DNA from 2 places in the Hydrogenophaga sp. SNF1 genome. Region 2 is predicted to be linked to the other one. Evidence: predicted binding sites of a transcription regulator. Region 2 holds the regulator's gene; the other holds the start of a gene.
What was found. The regulator FNR, encoded in region 2, switches genes on or off when oxygen is low (the NO sensors DNR and NnrR bind a similar motif). The targets are predictions, from matches to a motif close to TTGATNNNNATCAA.

Region 1: the regulator FNR is predicted to act here: its motif matches at 2,359-2,372, upstream of SOM08_RS08545 (PHA/PHB synthase family protein).

Annotation. Positions count from the first base shown of each region.
Region 1 is NZ_CP139793.1:1,761,564-1,766,079, reverse strand. Features, by position in the region: gene fabI (enoyl-ACP reductase FabI) at 1-575, opposite strand, end outside; gene SOM08_RS08545 (PHA/PHB synthase family protein) at 576-2,324, opposite strand; gene SOM08_RS08540 (TetR/AcrR family transcriptional regulator) at 2,492-3,148, shown strand; gene SOM08_RS08535 (LysR family transcriptional regulator) at 3,398-4,306, shown strand.
Region 2 is NZ_CP139793.1:2,703,461-2,707,976, reverse strand. Features, by position in the region: gene SOM08_RS12930 (DMT family transporter) at 1-315, shown strand, start outside; gene SOM08_RS12925 (sulfite exporter TauE/SafE family protein) at 348-1,019, opposite strand; gene hemN (oxygen-independent coproporphyrinogen III oxidase) at 1,028-2,425, opposite strand; gene fnr (fumarate/nitrate reduction transcriptional regulator Fnr) at 2,541-3,260, shown strand; gene SOM08_RS12910 (hypothetical protein) at 3,238-3,486, opposite strand; gene SOM08_RS12905 (nitrogen fixation protein FixH) at 3,488-3,778, opposite strand; gene ccoG (cytochrome c oxidase accessory protein CcoG) at 3,798-4,516, opposite strand, start outside.

The DNA of each region.
Region 1 (4,516 bases), 940 kb from region 2:
AGCGGGCCGGGCGAGATGGCATTGACACGGATGCCCTTGGGGCCCAGTTCGGCTGCCAAGTAGCGCGTGCTGGCCTCCAGCGCGGCCTTCACCGGCCCCATGAGGCCGTAGCCCGGGATCACTTCCTCCGCGCCCACATAGCTCATGGTCATCAGGCTGCCTCCACGCGGCATCAGCGGCTCTGCCAGATGTGCCATGCGTGCGAATGAATGGCAGGAAATGTCCATGGCGCGCGCGAAGCCCTCGCGCGAGCTGTCGGCCACGCGGCCGTGCAGATCGCTCTTGGGGGCGAACGCGATGGAGTGCAACACGAAATCCAGCTGGCCCCAGCGCTGTGCGATGGCGTCGAACACGGCCTCCATCTGGCCGGGTTGCTCCACGTCCAGTGGCAGCGTGATAGCGGCCTGCAGTTTCTGCGCCAAGGGCTCGACATGCGGGCGGGCCTTGTCGTTGAACCAGGTGAGGGCAAGTTCGACGCCGGCATCGCGCAGGGCGCGTGCGCAGCCCCAGGCGATGCTCTGGTCGTTGGCGATGCCGACCACCAGGCCCTTCTTGCCTTGCAATGAGTTAGTCATTTACTTTTCCAGAACATAGCTGCCGGGTGCATCAGCGATCGCGGGATAGGCACTGCTGCCCAGGCGCGGCGGCTTGACTGGCTCGCCCGAGTGCGCGGCCAGCCATTGCTGCCAAGCCGGCCACCACGAGCCCTGCACGGTGGGTGCGGCGGCCAGCCAGTCGTCGGGCGCCAGATAGGTGCCACCGGCCTCGCGCGTCAGCCCCTGGTAATGGCGCTTGGACGTGGGCACCGGCGGGTTCACGATGCCGGCGTTGTGGCCGCCGCTGGTCAGCACGAAAGTGATCTCGGCCGGACTGAGAAAGTGCAGTTTGTGCACCGAGCGCCAGGGCGCGACATGGTCCGTGGCAGTGCCCACCATGAAAGTCGGCAGCGTCAGGCTGCCCAGCGACACGGGCCGGCCACCGACCGGGTAGCGGCCTTCGCTCAAGTCGTCGTTCAGGAACAGCCGGCGCAGGTACTGCGAATGCATGGTCGCCGGCATCCGCGTGGCGTCGGCGTTCCAGGCCATCAGGTCGTTGAAGCCGCTCCGCTCGCCGAGCAGATAGTCGTTCACCAGACGCGACCACAGCAGGTCGTAGGAGCGCAACATCTGGAACGCGCCGGCCATCTGGCTGGCCTTCAGATAGCCGGTCTTCGCCATCTGCGCTTCGAGCATACTGACCTGGCTCTCGTCGATGAACAGGGCCAGCTCGCCGGGCTCGCTGAAGTCGGTCTGCGCGGCAAAGTAGCTGGTGCTGGCCAGGCGCGTATCGCCGTCGCGGGCCATGGCGGCGGCCGCGATGGCCAACAGCGTGCCACCCAGGCAGTAGCCGGTGGCATGCACCTTGCGCTTGGGAACGATGGCGTTGACGGCATCCAGCGCGGCGTGGAAGCCGTCGCGCAGGTAGTCGTCCATGCCGAGATCGCGCTCTGCCTCGCCGGGGTTCTTCCAGGAAATGCAGAACACCGTGTGGCCCTGGTCCACGAGGTACTTCACCAGCGAGTTCTGCGGCGACAGATCGAGGATGTAGTACTTCATGATCCAGGCCGGCACCAGCAGCACCGGCTCGGGGTGCACGGTGGCGGTGGCGGGCGCGTACTGGATCAGCTCCATCACGCGGTTGCGCAGCACCACCTGGCCGGGCGTGACAGCGACATCGCGGCCGACCGTGAAGCCGGTCTCCTGCGCGGTGCCGGTGGCGGCCTGCCGCAAATCCTCGGCCAGGTGCTGCGCGCCGCGCACAAGATTGGCGCCGAGTTCCTCGGCCGTCCGGTGCAGCACCAGCGGGTTGGTGGGCAATTGGTTGCCGGGTGAAAAAACATCCAGATACTGGCGCGCCCAGAACGCCACCATGTTCTCGTGGTGCGGATCAACGCCCCGCACGCCATGGGTCGCAGCATCCCACCACTGCTGCGTCAGCAGGAAGGACTGCTGCCAGAGACAGAACGGCCACTTGCGCCACGCCGGATCGACGAAGCGGCGGTCTTGTGCCGGCGGCTCGACTAGCACCTGCTCTTGGTGCGGCGCGGCCTGCAGGCGCTCGCGCATGTACTGACCCAGCGCCTGGGCCTGCGTGGCGGCCAGCTGCGCCAGCGCAATCTGCTTGCCGGGCGAGGTGGCCAGGTGCACGGCCCAATCCTGCCAAGCCAACAACGCAGAGGCCGGCGAGAGTCCGCTGGAGGCCCGAGCCAGCTGGGCGTGGGCCTGCGTGTCGAGACGATCCGCCAGCGTCGCGCCTGGCAATGAGGATGTGGTTGCAGAGGTCATGGGTAGGATCTTGGGACTTTCCCGGAGGATGAATTTGACATATATCAATCGATCATCTTTTAAATACCGACTGGCCGGTCAGTAGTATATTGTTGCATGACCACGATGACAAGGCGAACAGTCGCCGGGGTAAGGCGTCGGCTTCTTCTTATCTAGCACACACCACCATGATCAGAAACGATATCTCGGCAGCATCGCCCGGCGTCAGCGAGCCATGCCCGCCGCGCCGGCGCCTGCCTGCAGTCACTCGCGTCACGCAGATCCTCGACGCAGCGCTGCATGTGTTCTCCGACAAGGGCTTCGCATCCGCACGCCTGGACGACATCGCCGCGGCCACGGGTCTGTCCAAAGGCGGCGTCTACACGCATTTCGCCAGCAAGGAGGAGATCTTCGGCGCACTGCTCAAGCGCCTAGTCCAGCCTGTGCCGGCCGCCCCCGAGCCTTTGGCGGACGACGAACCCGTGACCGTGGACCTCCTGGTGAGTCGCGTTGTGGAGCCGATGTACCAATCCTTCGGCGATGCCTCGGTGCTGCAGGCTGTGCGCTTGCTGCTGGCTGACGGCACGCGTGCGCCGCAGGCCTTCGACCAATGGCACCAGACCATGCTTGAGCCGCACATCGCCGATGTGGCGCGCCTGCTCCAGCGTGGCGTCCAGCAGGGCACGCTGCGCAGCAGTGCCATCACGCGTGAGCCGCGTCTGATCCTGTCGCCCGGCATACATGCCATGCTCGACTGCGTGGTCCGCGGCGCGGCGGCCCCTGATGCGATGAGCGCATGGGAGCGCCTTCACGTAGCGATGCTACGGGAGTTGCTGACGCCATAACGCGGCTTTGTCGCTCGGGGCTTGGGATATTCGCCTGGTGGAGTGCAGGCCTTTGGGCAGAAACCAGGCATTCAAAACTGATGCGTGAGTCGAAACAGGTGAGTCTGAGGTGTTGATGAAGTAAGGAGGACTGTGGCGAATCTGTTCCCTCTGTAGAGCCAGAACCTCTTTCCAATCATCGTAGGAGAGAGCGAGACGGAGTCCACATGAGGTGGGCGCCGGCCAAGAACGGGCAAACAGGAGGCCGCTTTGGAATTCAGACTACTGCGCTATTTCGTTGCGGTCGCGGAAGAACTGCATTTCGCACGAGCGGCCGAGCGCCTTGGCGTCGAGCAATCGCCCGTGTCGCGCGCAATGCGCAATCTCGAAGCCACTCTCGGCGTGCAGCTGTTCGACCGCAGCGCGAACCAGACACGGCTAACCTGGGCCGGCCAAGTGTTCCTCGGCGAGAGCCGGCGCGTGCTGGCCACCGTGGAGCAGGCGGTGAGTGCCGCAAAGGCGGCGGCGCAAGGCTATCAGGGTTATCTGCGCATCGCCATCTGCGACAGCTTGGCGCAGCCCCACATTGCCACCTTGCTGGCGCGCAGCCGCGAGGAAGAACCGGAACTGGAGATTCGCGTCTTCGAGCTGCCTTTCGCGCAGCAGCTCAAGGGCCTGCACAACGATCTGCTGGACATCGGCTTTGCGCTCTCGGATGCGGTGAATGATGGCCTCGTCGCCGTGCCTGTTTGGACCGATCCGCTATCAGTAATCGTGCCCGTGCGCCACCCCTTGCTTGTGCATGCGGAAGTGCCGCTGGAGGAAGCCTTGAAGTTTCCGCTGGTGCTGTGCCATCCCGACGCGGGATCGGGCTGCCACCATCAGATCCAGGCAGTGCTTCAAGGTGCGTCCAAGCCGCTCAAGCTGGTAGATCAGGTGACGAGCTTAGGCGTGATGCTGACTCTGGTCGGTGCCGGTTACGGCATCGGTTTCGCCATTGCTTCGCAGGTGCAGACCCTGAACCGCCCCGACATAACCGTCCGCCCCTTGGCCGGTACGCCACCCATGCTGTCCACCTACCTGCTGCGCCGCGGCGCCGAACCCTCTGAACCCATGAGGCGGTTCCTGCAGCGCGCACACGAGGAGTTCCTGCTAAAAGGAGATGAGCCGGCCTCGTGACGTTGAGCGCTGGGGTACATTGGCTATTGCTGGCTGTCCATGGCTCGCACTGGACTTGCTCGGAGCGCGCGTTGACCAAGCGTGGTTTTTCAGTCCATAATTATGTCCATCTCGGTTCGCCGAGTGCGGAAAACTCGTTATCAATCAACGAGTTGGGAACACGATAAGGTTCCCATCACCCGCTCCAACACCGCCAGCCGCGGGCGCCAT
Region 2 (4,516 bases):
CTGGCGCTGGTCACGCCTCTGGGCGTGTGGGCCGCACTGCGCTTCGACTTCGGCGCCGTGGCCCTGCCCACCTGGGGCCTGCTGGTGTTCTATGCGCTGGCGGCCAGCGTGTGGACGGTGTGGCTGTGGATGACCGGGCTCAAGACCGTGCCCGCCTCGCAGGCCGGCGTGTTCACCGTGATGCTGCCGATCAGCGCGGCGCTCATTGGCGTGGTCTTCATGGGTGAGCGCCTCAGCGCCCTGCAACTGCTGGCTTTCGGTATCGCTGTGTTGGGCCTGGTGCTGGCCACGCTCCCTGGTCGTGCCACGACCTGACGCTCAACGACCGCTGCCCGTGGCTGGTGCGCTCACAGGCACCAAAGCCCCGTGGGTTGGGTGATGCCCATCCACAGAGCCCAGCCCGAGGCCAGCAGCAGCGCCAGCCCCGCCAGACGGATGCCCCAGGCGCCCGAGCGCGCCTCGCGCAGGCGCAGCAGCAGCCAGGGCCCCGCGAACAGCGACACCGACGAGCCGATGGCGAACAGCGCCATCACCGCCGCGCCCTGCACCGCGTCCGCCGAGAGCGAGGCCACCAGCAGCGCCGAATACAGCAGGCCGCAGGGCATGAGCGCCCAGCCGAAGCCCAGCACCCAGGGCGCGCGCGGGCCGAGTCGCGCGATGGCGGGTTTCGCGCGGCGCCAGATGCCTTGGCCCACGCCGTCGATCCACGCCGGCTGGCGCGCCCGCCAGAGCAGCCAGGCGCCCAGCAGCAGGGCCGCGACGTGGAACATGGTCCACAGCGGCCGGATCACCTGCGTATGCGCCCCCAGCCAGGCCAGCCCCTGCACCGAGCCCGCCGCCAGCGCCCCCACGCTGGCGTAGCCAGCGACGCGGCTGAGCTGGAACGCCAGCAGCGCGCGCGTGCCGCGCTCGCCGGCCGCGCGGCCGATGCCCGCGCAGGCCGCGCCGCACATGGCAATGCAGTGCGGCCCACCCACCAGGCCCATGAGCAGCGCCGTGATCAACAGGGAACCGGACATCGGCGCGCTCAGAGAATCCTTGAAAACCGCGCGCGGTCCTGGTCGGCCTGCAGGTGGCGGTCGAACACCATGGCGATCGCGCGCACCAGGTACCAGCCGGTTTCGGTCACTTGCACGCCCTGCTCGTCCAGGGTGACCAAGCCCTCGTCCACGAAGGGCTCGAGCGCGCGCAGCTCATTGGCGAAGTAACGGCGGCTGTCGATCAGGTGGCCCAGGTCGATGGCCTCGAACTGCAGTTCGCCCTGGCACATCAGGGACATGATCACCGCACGGCGCAGCACATCGTCGCGCGTGAGCGCCAGGCCGCGCACGATGGGCAGGCGGCCCTGGTCGAGCAGGTCCACGTACTCGTCCAGGGTCTTGGCGTTCTGGCTGTAGGTGGCGCCTACCCGGCCGATGGCCGACACACCGAGCGCGATGAGGTCGCAATCGGGCTGGGTGCTGTAGCCCTGGAAGTTGCGGTGCAGCCGGCCCTGGCGCTTGGCCACGGCCAGGGCGTCGTCGGGAAGGGCGAAGTGGTCCATGCCGACGTAAACGTAGCCCGCCGCGCGCAGGATGTCCAGCGACGCCGAGAGCATCGCCAGCTTGTCGGCCGCGCCCGGCAGCTCGGCCGCCACGATGCGCCGCTGCGGCTTGAAGCGCGCCGGCAGGTGCGCGTAGGCGTACAGCGCCACGCGGTCCGGCCGCAGGGCCTGCAGCTGCGCCAGCGTGCGCCGGAAGGACTCGGGCGTCTGCAGCGGCAGGCCGTAGATCAGGTCCACATTGACCGACTCGAAGCCGATCTGCCGCGCCGCGTCGACCAGCGCGAATACCTGCTCGGCCGGCTGCACGCGGTGCACGGCCTTCTGCACGGCGGGATCGAAGTCCTGGACACCGAAGCTCAGGCGGTTGAAACCCAGGCGGTGCAGCGCGCGCAGGCGCTCGGCGCTCACGGTGCGCGGGTCCACCTCGATGGAGTACTCGCCGCCCGGCGCGAGCGCGAAGTGGCGCCGCAGCATGGCCATCAGGTCTTCCAGCTCGGCATCGCTCAGGAAGGTGGGCGTGCCGCCGCCCAGGTGCAGCTGGGACACCGACTGGCCCGCGCCCAGGTGCTCGATCTGCAGGTCCAGTTCGCGCGAGAGGTGGCGCAGGTACTCGGCGCCGCGCGAATGGTGCTTTGTAATAACTTTGTTGCAAGCGCAGTAGTAACACACCGATTCGCAGAACGGGATGTGCACATACAGTGACAGGGGCAGTGCCATCGACCCGGCCCGCCGCTGTCCCAGCGCCAGGCGGTAGTCCTGCTCGGTGAAGGCCTCCACGAAGCGGTCGGCCGTGGGGTAAGAGGTATAGCGCGGCCCCGGAACGTCAAAGCGACGCAGCAGTTCATCGGGGATCACATGGCTCACGGCGGGTCCTTCTGGCATGGCCCCACTGTGCCGGCTGGCGTGTCCAGACGCCTTGATCCTGGTCAAGCGGCCCTGTGATCCCGGACCCAAAGGGGTATGCTCGCTCCCTGTCATGCACTCAGGAACGACGCACATGGACGCGCAACGCATCAAAGTGGCGTGCTCAAGCTGCAACCTTCGCGAACTCTGCCTGCCCATGGGCCTGAGCGCGGAGGAAATGGGCCAGCTCGACACACTGATTTCCTCCCGCAAGCGCGTCAAGCGCGGCGAAGCCCTGTTCTCCGTCGGCGATCGCTTCACCTCGCTCTACGCCGTGCGCTCGGGCTTCTTCAAGACCTGCGTGACCACCGCCGACGGGCGCGACCAGGTCACGGGTTTCCAGATGGCGGGCGAGATCATCGGCCTGGACGGCATCGTGAGCGACCACCACGCCTGCGACGCGGTGGCGCTGGAAGACGCCGAGGTCTGCGTCATGCCCTTCAACCAGGTCGAAGAACTGTCGCGCCAGTTCACCCCGCTGCAACACCACGTGCACCGCATCATGAGCCGCGAGATCGTGCGCGACCACAGCGTGATGCTGCTGCTGGGCAGCATGCGCGCCGAGGAGCGGCTGGCGGCCTTCCTGCTCAACCTGGTGCAGCGCCTGCAGGCGCGTGGCTTCTCGCCGTCCGAGTTCAACCTGCGCATGACGCGCGAGGAGATCGGCAGCTACCTGGGCATGAAGCTGGAGACGGTGAGCCGCACCTTCTCCAAGTTCGTCGACGACGGCATCATCGACGTCAAGCAGCGCTACGTGCACATCAAGGACACCGAGGCGCTGCGGCGCATCGTCAATCCGCAGACCTGCTCCTGAGCGCGTCCTGCGGTGGCAGGGCCAGCCACAGGCTCAGGCTGCAAGCGACCGCCGTCACCGCCCAGAACACGAAGAAGGCCACCGTGTAGACGGCGGGGCGCGACCAGTCGAGCGCGACGCCCTGCCAGTGCAATTCGCCCGGGTCCACCACCGCGAACACCAGCATCTCCAGCACGCCGGCCATCAGGAAGGACGGCCAGCCCACCCACATCCAGCGGCGGCCCATGTCAGTGGCCACCCTCGCGGACCACGGGCGAGGCCGCGTGGTTGCGCGCCTGGTGCGCGGGCTGAAGACCGATCAGGGCCTCGTCGCGCTGCGCGCCCTGCAGGCGGCGCGCCTGCTCCAGCGTGGCCTGGTAGGCGGCCTTGTCGAGCACCGGGTCGGCGCCCTCGATGGCAATGACGGCGGTGCCGATGGCCGCCACCACCACCACCAGCGGCCCGCCCACCACCAGCCACATGGGGCCCACGCGCCACCAGGGCTCGGGCGCGTCGGTGCTCATCGGATCGGGGTTCATGGGGTCTCCTGCGGAAGCGTTATCGGGGAACGAGAAAGGTGCTCTTCTCACGCACCCGCACCCGCTCGTCCTGGGCGGCGCGCACCTCGAACTGGATGGGGTGCGAGCCGCTCGCGGCCGCGCCGGGCGGCACCTGGACCCGCGCGGCGACGGCGCGCACCTCGGCGGGCGCCACCTCCACACGATCGCCGGACGCCAGGGCGATGCCCGGCAGGCCTTCCACGCGCAGCTCGTAGGTCTGCGCCACCTCGGTGGCGTTCATGATCTGCAGCCGGTAGACGTTCTCGACGCGGCCTTGTTCCACCTCGCGCGCCAGCGCGCCGCGGTCGCGGATCACGTCCACCTTGAGCGGCGTGCGCAGCCACAGGCTGCCCAGCACCGCCAGCGACACGGCCAGCAACACGCCGCTGTAGACCAGCACGCGCGGGCGCAGGGCGCGGCGCAGCATCTGCGCGCGGTTCCAGCCCTTGGCGACACCGTTCTGCGTGGCAAAGCGGATCAGGCCGCGCGGGTAGCCGACCTTGTCCATCACCTCATCGCACACGTCCACGCAGGCCGCGCAGCTGATGCACTCGTACTGCAGGCCTTTGCGGATGTCGATGCCGGTGGGGCAGACCTGCACGCACAGGGTGCAATCCACGCAACTGCCCAGGCCGAGGGCCTTGGGGTCGGCCTTGCGGCTGCGCGCGCCACGCGGCTCGCCGCGCCCCTCGTCGTAGGTGACGATCATCGTGTCGC